DNA from 3 places in the Pseudoalteromonas sp. ECSMB14103 genome. Region 3 is predicted to be linked to each of the others. Evidence: predicted binding sites of a transcription regulator. Region 3 holds the regulator's gene; each other region holds the start of a gene.
What was found. Region 3 encodes ArgR, which controls arginine synthesis, uptake and breakdown. Its sites were predicted from a motif close to ANTGAATANNTATTCANT; they were not measured.

Region 1 (8,019 bases), on a different contig from region 3:
CCAGCCAATGCGCCACTGCCTAGCGGGCAATAGTTCATACGGGCTTTAGCGTCTTGCAAACGGCTTTCGTCGCGTTCTAGCATTTCAACATACGCCATGCACCAGTGGCTAAATAGTACGGGTTGTGCACGTTGCAAATGGGTATAACCAGGTAAAATAGTACCTAGTTCGCGTTCGGCCAACGCAACAAATTCAGCTTTTAATTGCGCAATGGCTTTTAAAATATGATCGGCAGTATCACGGCACCATAATCTAAAGTCGGTGGCTACTTGGTCATTTCGACTGCGACCTGTGTGTAACTTTTTAGCTAGGTCACCCACTTTCTCAATTAGAGCCGCTTCAACATGCGAATGAATATCTTCAGCACCGGATGTAGCTACAGCCATTGGGTCTGCTTTTACCTCTTCGAGTAGCTCGTATAATGCCGATACTAACTCTTTGTGCTCATCGTTTGATAACACGTTAACTTGTTCAAGTGCGCCAGCCCATGCAACAGAGCCAATAATATCTTGCTCTGCTAGTTGGTAGTCAAATGGAAGTGAGTCGTTAAATTGTTTAAACGCCTCGTCTGGACCCGTAGAAAAACGTCCGCCCCATAATGCCATGAAATATCTCCAAACCCTGAAATGCCCCTTTTACAAGGGGCGTAAAATTTACTTTTTAGACAACGCCGAAATTCTGCTTGAAAGCGAGAATAAACGAATAAAGCCTTCAGCATGTGATTGGTCATACACATCATCTTCGCCAAAGGTCGCAAAGTCTTCGCTGTATAGGCTGTTAGGTGATTTTTTCTGAACCGCAGTCACTTGGCCTTTATAAAGCTTAAGTACCACTTCACCCGTTGCTAATGTAGATAACGCCTCGGCGCCCGCTAAAATAGAGTCTTTAAGCGGCGTAAACCAACGTCCGTCGTACACTAAGTGCGAAAATTCGCCGCCTAATACTTCTTTCCACTTACGGCTTGATTTATCAAGTACTAGCTCGTCTATTGCTTGAAGCGCAGCCATGATCACCGTACCACCTGGGGTTTCGTAACAACCACGCGATTTCATGCCGACTAAACGGTTTTCTACTATATCAACACGGCCAACACCATGCGGTGATGCAATGTCGTTTAATTTAACTAAACAATCATAAGGTTTAAGCTCTTCGCCATTGACGGCAACCACTTCACCTTCAACTACTTTTAATGTTACTAGCTCGGCTTTATCGGGTGCTTGCTCAGGAGAGTTAGTCCAAGTCCAAACTTGATCGCTAGGCTCACACCATGGATCTTCAAGCTCGCCACCTTCGTGAGAAATATGCCACGCGTTAGCATCACGGCTGTAAATTTTTGTTGCTGAAGCAGAACACGGAATATCACGCTCGGCTAAGTAATCGAGTAGTGATTCACGGCTTGATAAGTCCCACTCTCGCCATGGTGCAATGACTTTTAAATCGGGAGCAAGCGCTGCAAAGCACGATTCAAAACGTACTTGGTCGTTACCTTTACCCGTACAACCATGCGACAGTGCATCGGCACCTACTTTACGTGCAATTTCAACTTGCGCTTTAGCAATAATTGGACGCGCCATTGAGGTACCTAGTAAGTAAGTACCTTCATAAATAGAACCTGTTTTAAGCGTTGGGTAAATGTATTCACTTACCATTTCATCTTTTAAGTCAACCACGTAACACTCTGATGCGCCTGATGCGATGGCTTTTTCTTCAACGCCTTCAAGCTCTTCTGCGCCTTGGCCTACATCGGCAACAAACGCGATTACTTCACAGCCGTAATTTTCTTTTAACCATGGCACGATAGCCGATGTATCTAGACCACCTGAATAGGCTAAAACGACTTTTTTAATTGAACTCATAGGTGTTCCTTAACAAAATTTGGATTTAGTAATGTAACTAGCAGAGCATTTTGCGCATGCATGCGATTTTCTGCTTGTTGAATAATTTTTGATGCTGGGCCATCCATTACCTCAGAGGTAATTTCAAACTCACGGTGTGCCGGTTGGCAATGTAATACCGTAGTAGCCCCTGTTTGATCTAGCAATGCTTGGTTTAACTGATAAGGCATATATTTTTCTTTAACTTGCTCAAGAGGCGTATCATCGCCCATAGACACCCATGTATCGGCGTAAACAACGTTTGCGCCAACCGCCGCTTCTACACGGTCACTTACCATTACTGATGCGCCATTCATAGCTGCTATTTGCTCGGCCTTTTTAAGAATTTGCGAATCAGGCGAGCTGCCTTTTGGCGTTACTGCCACAAAATCAGTACCCAGTGTTGCAGCAAGTAACATAAGTGAATGAGTTACATTATTGCCCTCTCCTAGGTAAGCTACTTTAAGCTCGCTCACATCGCCATGTACTTCTTGAAGCGTTAAAAAGTCTGCCAATGCTTGGCACGGGTGATACAAGTCACACAAGCTATTAACCACAGGAACAGAAGAGTACTCACCTAATGTGGTTAACGTGCTGTGCTGGTTTACACGCGCTACAATACCGTCAGCCCATGTAGAAATATTTAGTGCAAAATCTTTTACAGATTCACGTGCACCCATAGCGCCATTTTGCTGATCTAAATAAACCGCATGACCACCTAAACGATTAATGCCAATATCAAACGATAAACGTGTACGTAAGCTTTGTTTTTCAAATAGCGTAACAACTGACTTGCCCGCTAGTACTTGACTGTATTTTTCTGGCTTTGCCTTTAAATCACGCGCCAGCTTTAATAAATTAAGTGCGCCTTGTTGGTCTAACTCTAGACCCGTTAAAAAATTCTCTAACATGGTAACCCTATGGTGTAATCTTTGTTCCGACATGCTCGCCTTGCAGCAGAGCAGTTAAATTTTCTGGCTTTTGCCAGCTGGAAATATACACACCGCGTCGTAAGTGTAGGGCAGCGTGAAGACTGGTCTTAACTTTGACCTCCATCCCGCCCACAATTACTCCCTCTGCAATTAAAGTCTCAATGTGTTTTGTATCTAATTGATGTAATGGCTGCTTATTAGCGTCAAGAACGGCCTCTACGTCAGTCATAAAAATAAGCTCTGCATTTAAATTATTGGCGATAGCTGCCGCTGCCTCGTCTGCATTAACGTTGTACCAAAGCCCTTGCTCGTCAAAACCTATAGAGCTAACAATTGGTAAGCGCCCGACGTTTAGTAAATCGTTAATAATAGAGTCATTGTTACTTTCGCACTTTCCTACTAGGCACAATGCTTTGAGCTTTTGCGATGCGGTTACGCCTGCTTCGTAAAGGCTTAACCCAACAGGTTTATGGCCAGAAGCAATAGCTTGAGCCATTAACTGCTTGTTTGCACAACCTGCAAGTGCACCAACTATGTGGGGCATTTGTTCTGCAGGGCTAATACGTAAACCTTGATGCTTAGCGCTAACAAAACCGGCTTCTTTTAACCATGTATCGACTAATGCCCCGCCACCATGGACAATTACAAAGTTATGACTTGGCTGATTAGACAACACATCAAATAACGCATGAGCTGCGTTTTCAGTGTTAAGTACAGCGCCGCCAAGCTTAATAACCCACGTTTTTTTAGCCATTAAAACGCTCCTTTTAAGCCTGTGGTGTGGTCTAAATTCATTGATAAATTAATACACTGCAGAGCTTGCCCTGCAGCACCTTTTAGTAAATTATCAATGGCTGCCATAACAATTAGTTGAGAGCCTTGCTGCTGCCAACCAATATCAACATAAGGCTGCTTTGCAACTCCCTTAATTGACGGGACCTTACTACCTAACAAGCGGATTAAAGGCTCGTTTTCAAGCACGCTGTAGGCCTTAGCCACTTGCTCACTTGTAACATTAGGTTTTAGTTGCACGTAAATGGTTTCTAAAATACCGCGAGCAAAGTTCCCTAAATGAGGGGTAAATAAAACCTGATGACCAAGGTGTTGCTCTATTTCTGGTCCGTGGCGATGATTAAATAAACCATATGGCGCTAGCGACACTTCACAAAAATGAGTACCTACACTGGCTTTACGCCCTGCGCCAGTTACACCCGACACTGCATTAATAATAATTTTGTCGTCGCTTAACAAACCGGCTTGCTGTAGTGGCTTTAACGCATTCAGCGCCGCAGTAGGATAACAGCCGGCAACAGCCACTAAATTTGCATTTGCAATGTCGTTGCTATTCCATTCAGCTAAACCATAGGCCGATTCATCTAATAACTCAGGGTGTTTATGTTCAAAGCCGTAATAAGTAACGTAATCATCATTGCTTGCTAGGCGATAACCACCCGATAGGTCAAACACCTTTTTGCCCATCGCTAAAAATTGCGGGGCTAAATCTACACTTACTTTATGGTCGGTACACAGGCATACGTAATCTGCATTCGCATTAATGTCGTCGAACGCTGACTTTGTAAGAGGAAGTAAAGGAGTATCAAGTAAACCTAAGTGCTCTGGATATAAATCACTCAGTAATTTGTGTTTATCTAAGCTTCCTTCAGATACATAGCTACCTGACAGTTTTAAATTTGGGTGTTTAGCCACAAGGCTTGCTAGTTCTGCGCCGCTGTATCCACTTGCGCCAATAATCGCTACATTCATTATTTACTCATTATCTTAAAATCTATTACTACTTATTTGTGTGTTCGCTTACACTAGCTTAGGTGCTAAGTAAGTCTTTTTTGTTAATGAATTTTGATTATCGTCGCATTATCATCATTGTGTTACTTAATATATTTATGCTTAAAAAGTGAATTGATATTCATCATAAATACTTTTATATTGTTATGCAATTAAATTGAATAGTTATTTTGGAATTTTTTATGTCTTTGCCTTCGTTTATTTCTATGTACCAGCAATTAATTGCAGCCCCGTCTATCAGTGCAATTGAAGACAGCGAATGCATGAGTAATAAAAACGTTATCGAGTTACTTGCCCACTGGTGTGAAACGCTCGGTTTTACCTGTGAAATAATAGAACTGGAAGGTAAAAAAGGGCGTTATAACTTATTAGCTAAACGTGGCGTCGGGGATGGTGGTTTAATGCTTGCTGGGCATACCGACACAGTGCCGTTTGATGACAGCCGCTGGAATCATGATCCGTTTAAATTAACAGAACTCGACAACAAACTGTATGGGCTAGGCAGTATTGATATGAAAGGATTTTTTGCTTTCGTATTACAAGCTATAAGCGAACTAGATGAAAAACAACAAACACAGCCAATTTTAATACTTGCCACTGCAGATGAAGAAACCACCATGGCAGGCGCACAGCAAATTTGCAAACATCCTAACTTAAAGCCGGCACGCTGTATTATTGGCGAACCCACTGATATGACACCAGTATTTACACACAAAGGGCATATGAGTACTGCAATAAGAGTTGTCGGTCGTTCTGGCCATAGCTCCGATCCCGAACGTGGTCTTAACGCCATTGAAGTTATGCATAAAGTGACTTCAAAATTACTGATCTTAAAAGAGCAATTAAAGAATAAGTATTCACTAAGCCACTTTGAAATACCTTATCCTACTTTAAATTTGGGTAATATTCATGGTGGTGACAACGCAAATAGAATATGTGGGTGTTGTGAAATGCATATTGATATGCGCCCATTGCCAGGGTTGAGCGTACAAGAGCTACAAGCACTGCTGCTAGATGCAACAAAAGACATAAACGAGCAATACCCAAACTCAGTAAGTGTTATTGACCTACATGACCCAATACCCGCATTTACTGGCAGAACCGACAGCGCGCTAGTTCAACTAGCTGAAAAGGTAGCGGGCCAAAAAGCCATTGCTGTTAATTACTGCACAGAAGCACCTTTTATTCAGCAACTGGGTTGTGAAACCATAGTTATGGGACCAGGTTCTATTAATCAGGCGCATCAGCCTGACGAATTTTTAGCAATGGAAAAAATAAAGCCTTCACAGCACATCATTAGCAATATTATAAAAGCCTGTTGCTTTTAGCTAAGCAATAAAAAAAGACGCTTAACAGCGTCTTTTTTTATAAATGCTAAATTTACTATTTCATGTATTTGCTTAAATACTTTTTAAATACTGGGTCTGTTTTAGCAAGCTCTTTTTGCTCAGCTAATATCTCTTTTAAAATCACCCCCGAGGTAAGCGGATTAGCCAGTACAACCCTAAACACAACCGTAGGTTGATTATCGTATTGAGCTGGAGTCAAGCGAGTACGCGATACAAACGAGCGTCCAGATTCACGCTGGCGTTTTTGCATACTGGCTGTAAAACGATTTAGTGAAGCAAAAATATCAATCCGTGTTTTTTCATCAGCCTCAGCAATCGCTTGTTTTATTTGCTTAGGCACATAGCGATAAGTAAGCAAACATAGCTCAGGCTCTGAAATAAGTTCAAAATCTTCGTCTGCCTTGATTAAATCAGCAAAATACTTTGCCTTTTTTATACTTCGATCGATTAGCATTTCATAGCCTTTACGGCCAATAACACGTAAGCAAGCATGCACTAACATAGCCATACCAGGGCGGCTACCCTCTAGTGTGTGGCTACCTAAATCTTTAGAGCCCTTACGCAATATATACTCAGCATGATGCTCTATTGCATCGGTTGCAGCGGGATCTTTAAACAGCACTAAACCTGCGCCCATCGGGACATACATTTGTTTGTGGGCATCAATTGTTATTGAGTCTGCTCGCTCAATACCATTGAGCAAAGGACGATAAGTATTAGATAATAACGTTGCCCCACCCCAAGCAGCATCAACATGAAAATGACAGTTAATCTCTTGCGCTAAATCAGCCATTTCGTTGAGGGGATCAATATTGCCGGTTTCGGTTGTGCCTGCAACACCAATAATTGCCATTACTTTAATGCCTTTAGACTCAAGCTCGCGGGCTTTGTCTCGCATGGCATTTACATCGACCTTGTTGTCATCAGTTGTTTTAATACCAACTAAGTTGTCGCGCCCTATCCCTAATAAATCAACCGATTTACCTAATGAATAATGACCACGTTCTGAAATTAATACCGCTAAACCTCTGTATCCATAATGAAGCATACCTGCCACAATCCCTTGCGATGCAATACCGGTAAATTCACCATCGGCTTTTAACAAACGATTTCGAGCAATCCAAAGCGCAGTAATGTTTGCAACTGTACCACCAGAGCAAAATGCACCTAATGACGTTTTAGCGCTGTGCATCCATTTAGAGTAAAACGCATCGTTTTGGCCATAAGCTAAATGATGCATCATACCTAACACCTGTCGCTCAAGGGGGGTAAATGCCTTAGACGTCTCAATTTTTACTAGATTTTGATTTAGTCCCACCATCAACTTCGAAAGTGGCAGTAAAAAATGAGGTAAAGCTGATGTCATATGACCAATAAAACTTGGTGCAGCCGTATGCACAGAATGAGCAACAAGTTGCTCCATTATGTCTTGAGCATAAGCAGATACAAACGTTGGGTTTTCTGGGATCACCGCAGCTTGAAAGTCTTTTTCAATTTCATGTAATGGTTTTTCGATTGCCGCTATATTTTCGTTTAAAAAACCTGCTAAATTACTCGATATTTCAAGCTCAATTTTGCTTAAAGTTGAGTCAGGCGCTTCAGGTACAGTAAATATACGCTTGAGGCTTTCTTTAGAGGCGACGGCACAACGCTTTTGATCCATCTTAATACCTAGTGTGTGTGTTGCTAAAACACCTGTTTAACTAGTAAAAACGCCCAAATATGGCGGTAAGTTAAGCAATAGTGTTTCTAAATAATTGCGCTAACTGTACTGCAATATAAGTAAAATGTCTCGTTAAAAGCCTTAAAAGCAACACCACGCATGACAAAAAAGTGTTAATTTAATTAAAATTTTATTTAATCTAATAAATACTAATTATTTATTGGGCAATTTTGTATTTTAAGTATAATCATTAAAACAACAAAAAAGGGACAGGCAATGCTTAAGGGAAGAGTGAAAGTGAGCTGGTTAGTGGCTGGTTTTGCTTTATTTTTAGTCAGCTTAGTGGTCTATATTTACTACACCTACCACACAACCCGCGCTGAAATTATGGAATCTGT
Region 2 (8,019 bases), on a different contig from region 3:
AGCCCAGCACGCATACTCTGATACGTACCCACGCCCAAAAATACTGCATCATAGTCGGCTAAAATATCATCCATAGTGATATCTACACCTACTTCAACATTTAGCTTAAATTCTACGCCCATTTCAGTGAAAATCTCACGGCGTTTTTGCATCACTTCTTTCTCTAGCTTGAAAGAAGGAATACCAAATGTAAGTAATCCACCAATTTCTGGGTGACGATCGAACACAACAGGTTTAACACCATTTCGAACTAAAATATCCGCACAACCCAAACCCGCGGGCCCTGCACCAATGATAGCTACTTTTTTATCAGTCCATGTTACGTAAGACATGTCTGGCTTCCAGCCCATTTTAAACGCGGTATCGGTAATATATTTTTCAATGTTACCTATCGTTACCGCGCCAAACTCTTCATCGAGCGTACATGAGCCTTCACACAACCGATCTTGAGGACAAACACGGCCACATACTTCAGGCAAACTGTTTGTTCGATGAGAAAGCTCCGCAGCTTCTAATATACGCCCTGTGCGAATTAGTTTAAGCCACTGTGGAATGTAATTATGTACCGGACATTTCCATTCACAGTATGGGTTACCACAATCCAAGCAACGATCCGCTTGAGAGTTAACCTGATTCTCTGAAAAGGGTTCGTAAATTTCTACAAATGATTTTTTACGTGACGAAATTGGCTTTTTGCGTGGATCTACACGCTGCACGTCTATAAATTGATATACATTTTCGCTCATACTGCCCCCTTATTGCGCCTGAACACGTAGTTCGGCACTACTACGGGCGCGATGCCCGAGTAAACTTTTTACGTCACTTGATTTAGGTTTTACTAATTTAAACATAGGTAAGTAGAGCTCAAAATTAGCTAAAATACTTTCTGCTCTGCATGAGCCTGTTAGCTCTAAATGCTCAGCAATTAATCCACGTAGGTGCTCTTGGTGTGACGTTAACGCTTCTAATGTCACAACTTCGACAAGCTCTGGGTTTATGCGTTTTTCAAAGTCGTTTCGCTCATCTAAAACATAGGCAAAACCACCGGTCATACCCGCCCCAAAGTTAACACCTACATTACCAAGCACACACACAACACCACCGGTCATGTATTCACAGCCATTATCGCCAACGCCTTCAACAACTGCTTGCACGCCTGAATTACGAACTGCGAAGCGCTCACCTGCGCACCCTGCAGCAAACAATTTACCGCCCGTTGCACCGTATAAACAGGTATTACCAATAATCGTAGCTTTATGACTTTCAAATGATGAACCCACTGGCGGACGAATAACTAGCTTACCACCAGCCATGCCTTTACCAACGTAGTCATTAGCGTCACCAACGAGGGTCATCTCAAGGCCACCTGCGTTCCAAACACCAAACGATTGACCAGCCGTGCCATGGAGCTCGATTGCTACCGGGTCAGCCGCCATACCCTGATTTCCATGTTTATCAGCGATGTAGCCAGATAACATTGCACCAACTGAACGGTCTGTATTACAAATTCGGCTAACAAGTGAAATACCACTTGAAGCATCTATCGCTTCTTGCGCTTTTCCTAATAGGCTTTCGTTAAGCTTGCCTAAATAATGTGAGCTATTTGGCGCGCTACAAAATAACGTTTCGCCTGTTGGATTGTTTGGCTGCGCAATAACAGAAGATAAATCTATCTTTTTCTGTTTGGCTGTTTTGCCCTCAATTGCTTCAAGTAAATCAAGACGACCAATTAAATCAGTTAAGTTTGCAACACCTAAGCTTGCCATGATTTCACGCGCTTCTTGTGCAATAAACTTAAAGTAGTTCATCGCCATTTCAGGTAAGCCGTGGTAATGCTTTTGACGAAGTGTTTCGTCTTGCGTTGCAACACCGGTCGCACAGTTATTTAGATGACAAATACGTAGATATTTACACCCTAATGCCACCATAGGACCTGTACCAAAACCAAAGCTTTCAGCACCTAAAATAGCAGCTTTAATAATATCTAAACCTGTTTTTAAACCACCATCTGTTTGCAAACGAATACGATGACGAAGGCCATTTTCTACAAGGGCTTGCTGTGTTTCAGCTAGACCTAGTTCCCATGGGCTGCCTGCATATTTTACTGATGTTAGCGGGCTTGCGCCTGTGCCGCCGTCGTAGCCAGATATAGTAATTAAATCAGCATATGCTTTAGCTACACCTGTTGCTATGGTGCCAACACCTGGTTCCGACACAAGTTTTACTGATACTAGTGCCTTTGGATTTACTTGCTTTAAATCGAAAATTAGCTGAGCAAGATCCTCAATAGAATAAATATCATGATGCGGTGGCGGTGAAATTAACGTCACGCCAGGTACCGAATAGCGAAGTTTAGCAATGTAAGGTGTTACTTTTTCACCCGGAAGTTGCCCGCCTTCACCTGGTTTTGCACCCTGCGCGACTTTGATTTGAATTACATCTGCGCTACGTAAATAATGCGGTGTAACACCAAATCGACCTGAAGCTACTTGCTTAATACGTGAGTTTTTCTCAGTGCCGTAACGAAGTTTATCTTCACCACCTTCACCTGAATTTGAACAACCACCCAGCCGGTTCATTGCAATTGCGAGTGCTTCATGAGCCTCTGGCGATAAAGCACCAATACTCATTGCAGCTGAGTCAAACCGTTTGTAAAGCGCTTCTGCAGGCTCTACATCATCAATACTAATTCCATTTTCTGGTAATTTAAGTGCCAGCATATCGCGTAATGTTGAAATAGGTCGATTGTTAACAAGCTTTGCATACTCGTTGTAATCTCTGTATTCACCAGAGCGAACTGCTACCTGCAGTGTTTGGATTACATCTGGGTTATATGCATGGTACTCACCACCATGTACATATTTAAATAAACCGCCATGGCTAAGTAACTTGCGTTTACTTAAGGCAAGCTTATGTAAGCTTTGTTGATCGTCATCAAAGTCTGTAAAACATGCGCCTTTAATGCGGCTAGCCACACCTTTAAAACACATATCAACAACAGCATCTGATAAACCCACCGCCTCAAATAACATTGAGCAACGGTAAGAAGCGACTGTACTAATGCCCATTTTCGACATTATTTTGTATAAACCTTTGTTTACCGCTTTACGATAAGCAAGGGTTACCTCGCAGTAAGATTTATCGATGATTTTACTGTCGCTCATCGCTACCAACGACTCATACGCTAAGTATGGGTAAATAGCTGTTGCGCCAAAACCAAGTAACACTGCAAATTGATGAGGGTCTCTTACGCTACCCGTTTCAATAATGATGTTTGATTCACAGCGTAAATTGTTATCAACCAAACACTTTTGCACTGCACCTACAGCCATAGCCGCAGGGATAGGTAGGTTTACATCGTCAAAATTACGATCGGTTAAAATAAGCATGATAGAGCCAGCAGCTGCTTTCTCTTTTGCTTTATCGCAAATGCGTTTAACTGCGTTTTCCAAGCCTTCTTCAACAGTGTAAGTAATATCAATTTTACAATAGCTGTAATGCGCTTCATCTGCATTTAGTAGCTGCTGCATGTCTGCATACATTAAAATAGGTGTATCGAATTGTAAGCGCTTAGCGTGGCCTGTAGTTTCGTTAAACACATTTTGTTCGCTACCAATACACGTAGCCAAAGACATAACATGGTTTTCGCGAAGAGGATCAATTGGCGGATTAGTGACTTGTGCAAACTTTTGACGGAAATAATCGTATAGTGAACGATGTCCTTCGCTTAACACAGCAAACGGAGTGTCATCACCCATTGAGCCTGTTGCTTCTTGCCCGTTTTCACCCATTACACGAATAACGCTATCCAACTCTTCATTGGTATAACCAAACATTTTTTGATATTTGGCTAACGTTTCATCGTCAAATGAACGATTGCCTGCATCTTGCTCTTTTAATTCTTCAAAGGGAGTCAAGCGCTTAACATTTTCTTCGAGCCACGACTTATAAGGATGGCGAGATTTTAAATCTTGGTCGATTTCGTCTGAGTGCCAAATTTTCCCCAATTTGGTATCAATTACTAAAAGCTCACCCGGACCCACTCGGCCTTTTTCAACTACTTCATCGGCGGTGTAATCCCAAATGCCCACTTCAGAAGCAAGAGTGATAAAACCATCTTGTGTGATTACATAACGCGCAGGACGAAGACCATTTCGGTCTAAGTTACAGGCTGCAAAGCGGCCATCTGACATAACAATCCCCGCAGGACCGTCCCATGGCTCCATGTGCATAGAGTTAAAGTCATAAAATGCACGTAAATCGTCATCCATAGCACGGTTTTTTTGCCATGCAGGCGGCACAAGCATGCGCATTGCACGGAATAAATCCATGCCACCGGCTAAAAATAGCTCTAGCATGTTATCGAGGCTTGACGAATCTGAGCCTGTTTCATTAACAAACGGCGCTGCGCTTTGTAAATCTGGAATAAGTGGAGACGAAAATTTATACGAGCGAGCACGAGCCCACTGACGGTTACCCTCAATGGTGTTAATTTCACCATTATGCGCTAAATAGCGGAAAGGCTGAGCAAGTGGCCAACGAGGCTGTGTGTTTGTTGAAAAGCGCTGATGAAAAACACAAATCGCGCTGGTCATACGGATATCTGCCAAGTCTAGATAAAAATTAGGTAAATCTGCAGGCATCATAAGGCCTTTATAGATAGTCACTAATCCAGATAAACTTGCAATGTAAAATGATTCATCGTCTGCTAAACGTTTTTCAGCACGACGGCGCGCTACGTATAAGCGACGTTCTAAATCTTTTGAACGCCAACCTTCAGGTGCGCTTACAAAAATTTGCTCAAAGCCCGGTAATTGCTGCACAGCAATTGGGCCTAGCATTGATGGGTCGGTAGGCACTTCGCGCCAGCCTAAAATATTTAGCGTTTCTTTTTCTAATTCTTCGCTAAGAATTTCCTTTGCAGCTTGTGCTAAAACAGGATCTGAATTTAAAAAGATCATGCCTACTGCATAGTTTTTACCAAGGTGCCAATTATGCTCACTTGCAATAGCACGGAAAAAACTATCTGGTTTTTGCAAAAGCAAACCACAGCCATCGCCTGTTTTACCATCAGCAGAAATACCGCCACGGTGTTGCATACGATCCAACCCAGTAATAGCAGTACGAATAAGCCGGTGACTAGCCTGACCATTAACTTGGGCAATTAAGCCAAAGCCACAATTTTCTTTCTCTAATTTCGAGTCGTATAACATAGACCCCTCCCCTTGCTTCACTGTTAGCGTTAATGAACTGCTCGACGATTTGCTAACAGCCGGTCAAAACTAGCCTCTATATCAAATAGAGTCAACAGTAATTTGAATACATATTCACATTCTTGAATATTTCTCACTTCATAGCAAGATTTCTTTTTTATCATTTTTATTAACATTTAGCGGTATTTTCACCGTTATTTTTTCATGACACTGGTGTCAAGTTTAACATTTTGTAAAAACACCTCCAATTTAAAACGCAGTTTACGTAAACGTAAACTTAGATATTAGTGAATAAATATTCAATTGAAGAGATTCGTAAAATGTGGGGATTATGCAAATAATATTACCCCTTTTCATTAACGAATTATAAAAGGGATAAATACAGGTAGAATTATGTTCCTTATTCTTCATTCAGCTTAAAAACTGTAATTTAACCACTCATTACTTTGATTAATTATTCGTAAATAGAAAAATAAAACCAGTCAAAGCTTAAATGTCACCCCCGCTATTTAATCGCCTGAGTAGCTTAGCTTTAAAATACACTTACACTTTGAGTTCACTGTAGTGCCGACGTTACTGGTTTTCTTGTACCCGCAACGCAGTATCTACTCTTTATACATTGCTTTTTATGTGTCCGAAGCGGACACATAAAGTGTCCGCGGACATATTACTTTAATAAATAAATTATTAAGTATAATAATATCAATAGGTTAAATTTTGGCATGCTAATCGTATAGTGTAATTTAGTAATTATTATTTGGAAGAATTATGTTCACTTTAAGCTTATTTTTACTCTCGCCACTAGCCGCTATTTTTGCAGCACTACTTTATGTCATGTTTGAAAAAAATATAAATTCATTTAGTTAGGGTTGAATAATGATTAAAGATACCAGTGCTCAAGACATACAAGTTAAAACACCCGCAAACCGTAAAAAACGTTTTCTTTTAATTATCGCTGTGTTGTTACTTATTATTGCTGCTACTTATGGAGTTATGTCAGGCTCGGATGCAACTAAATCATTTAGCCAAGAAAAGGTGCAAATAGCAAAAGTAGAAATTAAAACGCTTATTCGTGATGTAGCCGCAAGTGGAAAAATTGTTGCCGCCAATGCACCACATATCTACAGCCCAGAGAGAGGCTTTGTAAGCTTGCACGTTAAAGCTGGCGATACAGTTACCAAAGGCGACGAGCTTGCTGTTCTTCATAGCCCTGAACTTAACAATGAATTAAAACAACAACAATCCGTATTACAACGCTTAGAGGGTGAACTTAAAAGGCAACACCTGCAATCAAGAAGAGACACTTTAACCCTTACAAAAACACTCGATATGGCAAGTGTAGAATTAAACGCAGCACAAAGAGAAGATCGCCGCGCAAAACTATCAATTAAAAAGCATTTAATAAGCCAAATAGACCTTGAAAAAGCAATAGACGACTTATCACGTGCTCAGCTTACCTATAAACACGCACAGCAAGAGGTGGCACTTGCTAAAGATACACTCGCATTTGAATTGCAAGCTGCTAAAAGTGATGTAGAGCGTCAGCAGCTGATCGTTGATGAATTACATAGAAAAGTAAATGAGCTGTCAATTCGGGCCACAGTGACAGGCATTGTTGGTAATCTGCTTGTGCAACAAAAAGCAGCCGTCACGCAAAGTCAGCCTCTGATGACACTCGTTGATTTAAGTCATTTTGAAGCACAGTTGCAGGTGCCAGAAAGTTACGCAAACGAACTCGGGTTAGGTATGGACGTAGAGCTTAAATTAGGGAACGAAACAATAATGGGAGTGCTCTCGGCTATATCACCCGAAGTTAATAATCGCGAAGTAACCACACGTGTTCGCTTTACAAGCAACAGCAATAACATTCGCCAAAATCAACGTTTAACCGCGCGTATTTTACTCGACAATCGCCAAAATGTGCTGCAGGTAAAGCGAGGCGCTTTTATGCAACAAGGTGGCATTGTTGCATATAAAATAGACGGAAATTTTGCAAGACGTATACCTATATCCGTAGGAGCCACCAGCATTAACGCGGTAGAAATTTTAAGCGGCTTAAATGAAAACGACGAAATAATAATTTCTAGCTACAACCAATTTAACCAAGTAGACACGCTTTTATTAAATTAGAAGCGCTCTCAACCAGCGCCAATTTAAGGAAAAACCATGTTACAAATGAAAAACATAAGTAAAGTATACCAAACTGAAATGGTTCAAACTCACGCATTAAGAGACTTTAATTTAAATGTAAATGAAGGCGAATTTATAGCTGTCACAGGCCCTAGCGGCTCTGGGAAAACTACCTTTTTAAATATTGCCGGAATGTTAGAGCCCTTTAGTGAAGGTGATTATATTTTAGATGGTGTAAATGTGGGTAGCCTAAACGACAACCAACGTGCCGATTGCCGAAATCAAAAAATTGGTTTTATCTTTCAAGGTTTTAATTTAATACCAGATTTAAACCTCTATGAAAATATTGAAGTACCTCTTCGTTATAGAGGTATTAAAGCAAAAGAACGTAAACGTAGAATAGAGCAATGTTTAGAACAAGTAGGCTTAGCCTCCCGCGCTAAACATTTACCTCAACAACTTTCTGGCGGCCAGCAACAACGCGTCGCTATAGCCCGCGCACTTGCCGGCGAACCACGCTTTTTACTTGCCGATGAGCCCACCGGTAACTTAGACAGCCTAATGGCTCGCCAAGTGATGGAATTACTTGAGCAAATAAATCGCGATGGCGCCACAATTATAATGGTGACACATGACAGCGAATTAGCCCGCCGTGCACCGCGCAACATTCAAGTAG
Region 3 (8,019 bases):
TTTAACTCTTTGCAAAAATAACCCTACTAATAAAATTGCAACCTGCGTCGACCATTATTCAAACTCAAAAACCATCTTTCATCGTCTAGTAATTAAACACATTTGTGATTGAATTAAGCACTTATTAAGCACTTTAGGTAGGTTTTTTAAATCAATCGTCACAAAATATCGAGCTAGTGCGTTTTTTGTTGTACAATCTGCGCCGTTCACACATAAAAATTGGCTCGGAGATCAATGGATATAAAAGCTATCCAGGCGTTAATAGAAAGCGATATGAATGACGTCAATCAACTTATACATGCGCAAATGCGCTCAGATGTGGCGTTAGTAAACCAACTTGGTTTATACATAGTTAATAGCGGCGGTAAACGCGTTCGTCCTATGTTAGCTATTTTAGCTGCCAAAGCGCTAGGATATACTGGTAAAGACCACATTACACTTGCGACCATTGTTGAGTTTATTCACACCGCGACCTTATTACACGACGACGTTGTTGATGAGTCAAACTTACGCCGAGGCACCCCGACGGCTAACGCTGAATTTGGTAATGCTGCTAGCGTATTAGTTGGCGACTTTATATACACGCGCTCATTCCAGTTAATGGTTGGTTTAGGCAAAATGCAAATTATGCAAATACTCGCCGATGCAACCAATATAATTGCTGAAGGTGAAGTGCTGCAACTTATGAATTGCAACGATCCAGACACAACCGAAGCCAGCTACATGCAAGTTATTTACTCTAAAACGGCTAAGCTGTTTGAGGCTGCTACCGGGCTTGCTGCTATTATTACCAATAATGATGAAGCCACGCTCAATGCATTAAACTTATACGGTATGCACTTAGGTACGGCATTTCAGCTTGTTGACGACGTGCTTGATTATAACGCCGATGCAGACCAGCTAGGTAAAAATATAGGCGATGATCTAGCCGAAGGTAAGCCTACCCTACCACTTATATATGCAATGCAACACGGTAATGCGTATCAAACACAGTTAATTCGTGATGCAATTGAGCACAGTAATGGTATGGAACATTTAGAAGAGATTTTATCTACGTTAAAACAAACCAATGCGCTTGAGTTTACAATGCAAAAAGCAGAGCTTGAAGCCGATAAAGCAATTGCTTGCTTAGATTTTTTACCTGAATCTGAATACAAGCACGCATTGGTAAGCTTAGCCCGTATAGCCGTTGACCGTGATCACTAGCCTTAACGAGCCTGTTATTTAACACTAATAGTAAATAACATTCGAGCAACAAAAAAGCCTGCAAATGCAGGCTTTTTTAATGCTCATTCTGGCTATTACGCCATGAAATCAACACCTTCTTTGATGTCTTTTTTCAGTGTCTCAAGCATATCGTTCTTCGCTTTTTCTTCAAATGCGCTTAGCTCGCCGTAAGAAAGAATTTCTTCAACGCCGTTTTTACCTAAACGTACTGGGTGTGCAAAATACTCTGCATCACCATCTTCAACAGCAACGTATGCGTAATCTACAACATCTTCACCTTGTAGGCCTTTAACTAAAGACATACAAAAACGTGCTGCAGCAGCACCCATTGATAATGTAGCTGAACCACCACCTGCTTTAGCATTTACTACTTCAGTACCTGCATTTTGGATACGTGGAGTAAGTGCAGCAACTTCGTCTTCAGTGAAAGTTACGCCTTCAACTTGAGAAAGTAGAGGAAGAATAGTTGTGCCAGAGTGACCACCAATTACTGGTACTTTAACTGTAGCAACGTCTACGCCTTTAAGTTCAGCAACAAATGCTTCTGAACGAATCACGTCAAGCGTAGTAATACCAAATACACGGCTTGCATCGTATGTGCCTGCTTTTTTGAACACTTCAGCCACAATCGGTACTGTGCCGTTTACTGGGTTAGTAATGATACCCACAAGTGCTTTAGGGCAACTAGCTACAATGCCTTCAGCTAGTGTTTTAATGATACCGGCATTTACGTTAAATAAATCTGCACGATCCATACCTGGTTTACGTGGCATACCCGCTGGGATTAAAACAATATCAGCACCGTCAAGCGCTTTGTTTAAATCGTCTGCGCCAAAACCTGCTACTTTAACATCAGTTGGGATGTGTGATAGGTCAACAGCAACACCTGGTACAACTGGTGCAACATCGTAAAGTGATAATTCAGAACCAGCTGGTAAGCCTGTTTTTAATAGTAAAGACAATGCTTGACCGATACCGCCTGCAGCACCTAATACAGCAACTTTCATTGGAATTCTCCGTCATTTGAGGTAGGAAATACTTGTGGCCCTTAAGATAATGAAATTAGCGCCTAAAAACAAATTTATCGGGCCTATTTTGCGATATTTTCGACCATAGTTGTAAACTTTGGTGGTTTATCGCATCAAACTGTCAAGTTGACTAAACAACTGCTGCATAATTATTCATTTTTGTGTAGTATTTACAGCATAAATAACAATAATGAATAAAGACTATGCAACCTCAAGATAAACAAGAAGCATTGGTAAAAGCGTTTAAATCACTTTTAAAAGAAGAAAACTTTGGCTCTCAGGGCGAAATAGTTGATGCGCTTAAAGAGCAAGGCTTTGACAATATAAGCCAGAGTAAAGTGTCACGCATGTTAAGTAAGTTTGGTGCTGTGCGAACCCGCAACGCTAAACAAGAAATGGTTTACTGCCTACCCGCTGAAATGGGAGTGCCGACAGCTAAAAGCCCATTACGCCAGTTAGTCATTGATATTATGCATAATGAAATGATGATCATTATTCGCACCAGTCCAGGCGCTGCGCAGCTTATTGCCCGCTTACTTGACTCGTTAGGAAAGGCCGATGGTGTATTAGGTACTATTGCCGGAGACGATACTATATTTATTGCCCCAGCTAAAATTTCTGAAATAGACGTTACGCTTGAACGAGTACGTATTTTATTTGATACGGTTTAAATTTGCTTTAAAAACCCAACTGAGGGGGCAAAAAAAGCAGACCCCATATCGGCTTGAGTAAAATCAAGCCAATGGTCGTAACACTCCCCCTCCCCTAAACGGCTATTTAATACAGCCTCAAATGCAGTACCAGTACTTGCGCAGCTTATGCATAACATACCTTGCTCATAAACATCGCCATAAGGCATGCTTTGATTCAACAAAAGGGGTTGCCCCTCTTCATCTTTTAACTCACTACGCGTGGCATGACTGGTATTTAGTGCTGGGGTTATAAGCGTATTATCAAGTCGTGTACGGCCCATAATTTGCTCTTGCTCACTGAGCGATAAGTGCTGCCAAACAGTTAAGTCGTGTTTATAGCGCTGAACATGAATATAACTTCCCTGATCTTCAAAACAACCAGGTTTATTAATTAAAGCAGTTGAACGCTTTTTTCTTCCGTGTGGCGTATCACCACCATAAATAAAACCATTAAAATCTCGGCCATCTAAAAAACGAAAGTTACGTATTTGCTCCACCAGCTCGACATCAGGTGCAAAAAGCTTTAAAACTTGCAATGCAAATAAGTGGTTTACGTCTTCTCTGTCTGAACGCACCTGCACAAACAAGTCACACGGCTGAACACTCATTTGGTGATCTGGATGATTTATATTTGGAAAGCTTTGCAGCTCACTAGGAATATACTCAGGAAGAATATGAGGCCAATATTGGGCGCCAATGGCAACAACGCACGACAACATCGACTCTGAAAACTGATCATTAAACTCTTCTTCAATTGCGCTTACTTGTTTTAATTTAGCGCGCAATGATTCGTCTTGACCATCAAACACATTAAAAAATAAATGCAAACCATGCAGGTTTGCTTCAGCACAAATCCCAGATTGCGCTTGCGCCATTGTTATTCCTCAGTTTTACAGATATGTACACAGTGAATCACATTAACTATGATTCAAAAAAATTCACTGTGTGGGGTTTTATTTTTATTATAACCTGCTCATTGATTTCAAATGATTGGCCATATTGCGCTTCAACTTCAAGCGTTTGTTCGGCTATAACAACTTTATAAACATACGCAGAGCCAATAAAGCGACGACTTAATATTGTAGCCCGTTTACTGAGTTTGTCACTTTGACACTCTTGCACAAGTTCAATTTGGTGAGGTCGCACATATAACTCACCACTACATGGATAGCAGCTCGTTTGCATATCTGACTCAACGGTGCCAAAAGGTGTTTTATATTCAGTAGCCGTTAATGCTTCTGCGGATAAGTATATGCCTTGACCTAGAAACTCTGCAACCACCTTTGACCTAGGAGCAGCAAAAAGCTGCTCTGGCGTGCCTTGTTGGGCAATACTACCGCGATCCATAATGGCAAGCGTATCAGAAAAAGCAAAAGCCTCTTCTTTTGAATGGGTAACAAATACCGCTGATACTTGTTGCGCCTTAATAATACGGCGAATATCTGCAATTAATTCAAAACGAACTTGGGTATCTATATTTGAAAACGGCTCATCAAGAAGTAGTAAACTTGGTTTATATGCCAACGCACGGGCAATCGCAACGCGTTGCTGCTGCCCACCAGAAAGCTGGTGAGGAAATCTATCTGCGCAACCTGACAAATGCACTAACTGAAGCATTTCATCCACACGCTGTTGTTTTTCGGATTGGCTCATTTTACATAACCCAAACGCAATGTTATTTGCTACGCTTAGATGAGGAAACAACGCGTAATCTTGAAACATCATACCTATATTTCGGTGCTCTGGTGCAATAAATGTTGACTCATCACTTACCAGCTTGCCATCTATAAATACACTTCCATGCTTGGCCTCAACTAAGCCTGCAATGGCTTTTAATGTGGTGGTTTTACCGCAGCCACTGGCACCAAGCAAGCATACAATCTCATCTTTACCCACGGTTAAGTCTAAGTTTTCGATCACCTTTGTACCGTTATAGTGATAGCTGACACCTTGCAAAATTAAACTACTCATTTAAGTGTGTTGCTCCATAGAACGATTAATAAAATACAAGGGGATAAATCCAACAATAACAATAGATAAAGCAGATATAGAAGCCAGCTCTAACTGCTCATCACTCACGTACTGAAAAACATGCGTTGCCAGGCTTTCAAAGTTAAATGGTCTGAGTAGTAACGCAGCAGGAAGTTCTTTCATGCATTCAATAAAAACGAGTAAGGCAGCAGTCAGTAAGCCTCTTCTTAATAAAGGTAGGTGCACTAAACGCAATGTTTGGCCTTGGCTTTTACCCATAGACTGGCTTGCCATATCAAGTGATGGACTAATACGCACAAAGCTCGACTCTATCGCTCCGTGAGCAATGGCATAAAACCGAACGACATAAGCAATCACAATAGTAAACACACTGCCTGTTAGTAACAAACCTATGTCTAAATTATAAGGCTCTAATACATTATTAATACTACTTTCTAACAGTGTTAGAGGTAATAAAACGGCAATTGCTAATACGGTGCCAGGCAGTGCATAGCCCGTACTCGCTAGTCGCCCAGGAACGAGAGGGTAAGACTGTGTTGTTATACGCTGATAAAAAACAACAAAAACACCTAATGCAATTGTTATTACGCTCACAACGCCTGCCACTTTTAGGCTTTGCCACGCATAATTAAAAAAATCAGCACTCCATGCTTTTTCGAAGTAGGTAATGGCGTAATTAAGTAATACTGCAATCGGGATCACAAAAGATACAAGTAAAACCGTGCCACAAAATGCCGTTGCTAACCAAGCGGACTTTCCCTTTAAAATATAAAGTGCTTCGCTATTTACGCCCGATTGGCGTTCAAATACAGCTTGATTACGACGACTAAAGCGCTCTGCCATAAGCGCTAAAAATAGTAGTAACAGCATGACACCTGATATTTTTGCAGCAGCAGTCAAGGAGTAATAACCAAACCATGTATCGTATACCGCGGTTGTGAGCGTGCTAACAGCAAAATAACTTACTGTTGCAAAATCGGCCATTGTTTCCATACTAATAAGCGCAAGGGCGGCAACAATAGAACCACGAGATAATATAAGACTCACTTTAAAAAAGCTTTTGGTAGGAGAAAGTCCCATTAATTGGCTTGCCTGTACCAATTTAAAAGACTGCTCTCTCAAAGCTGTTTTAAAAATTAAAAATAAATAGGGGTAAAGTACCAAAGCAATCATGACTATTGCACCAGGCAAAGTACGAATATCAAAAAACCAGTAATCACTGGGTGACTGCCAGCCAAACCACTCCCTTAGAGTAATTTGCACTGGCCCTGCGTAATCAAGTAAATCAGTATACACGTAGGCAATAATGTAAGTAGGCATAGCAAGGGGCAGCATGAGCGCCCATTCAAAATGTTTTTTACCGGGAAAGTTACAATAAGCAGTTAACCAACCAAGTGGCAACGCTATAACACTACTGAGTGCACACACACCCAATATAAGTAGTACAGTATTAGAAATGTAATCCCAAAGCACAGTGCCCCAAAGGTGTGTAAAAACCTCTGAGTTGCCTTGTAGCGATTCAAAAAGAAGGAAGAACAACGGGGCCGACAAAACTAAACCTGTCGACCACGCGAATAGCTGCCATTTAGACAGCTTAAATTTATAAGTCATTAAAGATCGAACTTCACCTCATCAATTAACTTAAGCGCTAACGGACGATATTTACTGATCTCATCAAGTGGCAAGCTATCTTCTTTAAAGCTGCCCCATGATGCAACCATACTGGATAATTGCACACCAGGCTTAACTGGGTATTCCATATTAAGCGATGCATACATGTTTTGCGCTTTATTGTCGGTCATATACTCTATGAGTTTCAAGGCATTTTCAGGGTTTTTAGCATATTTAGTGATAACAGCCCCCGAAACATTAATATGTGAACCACGATCAGTTTGATTAGGGAAATTAATGTGTACCGCCTCAGCCCATGTTTTTTGTTCTTTGTCTTGCAACATTTTACCTAAGTAGTAACTATTGCCTAACGCAAGATTACATAGCCCCTCTTTAACGGCTTTAACTTGAGCACGGTCATTGCCTTGTGGTTTACGTGCTAAATTAGCCTTCACGCCTTCAAGCCATGTTTTAGTTTGCGCTTCACCGTGATGAGCAATCATTGAAGCAACTAACCCTAAGTTATACGGATGTTTACCTGAACGAGTACAAATTTGCCCTTTATACTTTGGATCGGCTAGTTCTTCGTAAGTGAGCTTTGGTAATGCACCCAAACGATCTTTTGACGAATATACATTTCGCACGCGTTTTGTTAGCGCGACCCATTGGCCATCTCCATCTCGAAAAGCAGAAGGTACGTTAGCATTTACATTATTGCTATTAATTGTTTGAGTTAAGTTTAAATCTTCTAATTGAATGAGTGCACTAAAATTAGAAGTAAGAACTAAATCAGCTTTACTATGTTTACCTTCGCGTTTTACACGCTCGATTAAGCCTTTTTTAGCAAACACAACATTTGTTTTAATACCGGTTTGTTTAGTAAAGTCGTCTAAAATAGGTTGTATTAAAAAAGGTTGGCGAAAAGAGTAAATATTAACAACATCATTTGCAAAGGCTGGCGCCGATACGATAAACCCTAAAGCGATAGCGAGTGTTTTCTTCATTATTCCACCTAAATAGTAATTATTATCAATAATTCTACCGTGAACAGTTAAAAAGTGCACACCCTAAATACCCATAAATACTAAAAAAGCGTCCAAAACAGAAATACCCTGTAAGAGATATCTCACGGAAGTGGCAGCTTATAAGTAAAACACCGATTAAAAACCTACCAAAAAAAACATAAACCATTGATATTAAATAACTATATAATATTTAACAATAATAATACATAAACTATTTAGCGTTTTTGTCCTACTTTAGTTGGACCATCCACTTATAATTAACACATCAACTAAGCAATGACGCTTAACGAGTAAAAGGACAGGGATTGATTACTCGCAAACCAGTGACTGGTTATTAAGGATAACACGGAGTTAGGACAGGCTCAGGATGAGCATCGCAACGGAGTGTTAATAAACGGACAGCATCAGGAAGATGCATAAAGGAGTGCAACATTGGAGTGTTGC

Region 1: argC (N-acetyl-gamma-glutamyl-phosphate reductase) is a predicted target of ArgR. The motif match lies at 4,718-4,735, and genes of this name have one in related genera.
Region 2: gltB (glutamate synthase large subunit) is a predicted target of ArgR. The motif match lies at 5,315-5,332, and genes of this name have one in related genera.

Annotation. Positions count from the first base shown of each region.
Region 1 covers NZ_JWGY01000006.1:43,168-51,186, reverse strand. Annotated here, with positions in the region: gene argH (argininosuccinate lyase) at 1-605, opposite strand, end outside; gene RF53_RS11215 (argininosuccinate synthase) at 654-1,856, opposite strand; gene RF53_RS11210 (ornithine carbamoyltransferase) at 1,853-2,785, opposite strand; gene argB (acetylglutamate kinase) at 2,793-3,560, opposite strand; gene argC (N-acetyl-gamma-glutamyl-phosphate reductase) at 3,560-4,570, opposite strand; gene argE (acetylornithine deacetylase) at 4,792-5,937, shown strand; gene panP (pyridoxal-dependent aspartate 1-decarboxylase PanP) at 5,993-7,621, opposite strand; gene RF53_RS11185 (EAL domain-containing protein) at 7,898-8,019, shown strand, end outside.
Region 2 covers NZ_JWGY01000001.1:1,039,043-1,047,061, reverse strand. Annotated here, with positions in the region: gene RF53_RS04925 (FAD-dependent oxidoreductase) at 1-746, opposite strand, end outside; gene gltB (glutamate synthase large subunit) at 756-5,213, opposite strand; gene RF53_RS04915 (efflux RND transporter periplasmic adaptor subunit) at 6,090-7,343, shown strand; gene RF53_RS04910 (ABC transporter ATP-binding protein) at 7,380-8,019, shown strand, end outside.
Region 3 covers NZ_JWGY01000008.1:154,279-162,297, reverse strand. Annotated here, with positions in the region: gene ispB (octaprenyl diphosphate synthase) at 235-1,206, shown strand; gene mdh (malate dehydrogenase) at 1,302-2,234, opposite strand; gene argR (transcriptional regulator ArgR) at 2,459-2,926, shown strand; gene RF53_RS13820 (Dyp-type peroxidase) at 2,923-3,822, opposite strand; gene RF53_RS13815 (ABC transporter ATP-binding protein) at 3,869-4,918, opposite strand; gene RF53_RS13810 (ABC transporter permease) at 4,919-6,550, opposite strand; gene RF53_RS13805 (Fe(3+) ABC transporter substrate-binding protein) at 6,550-7,554, opposite strand.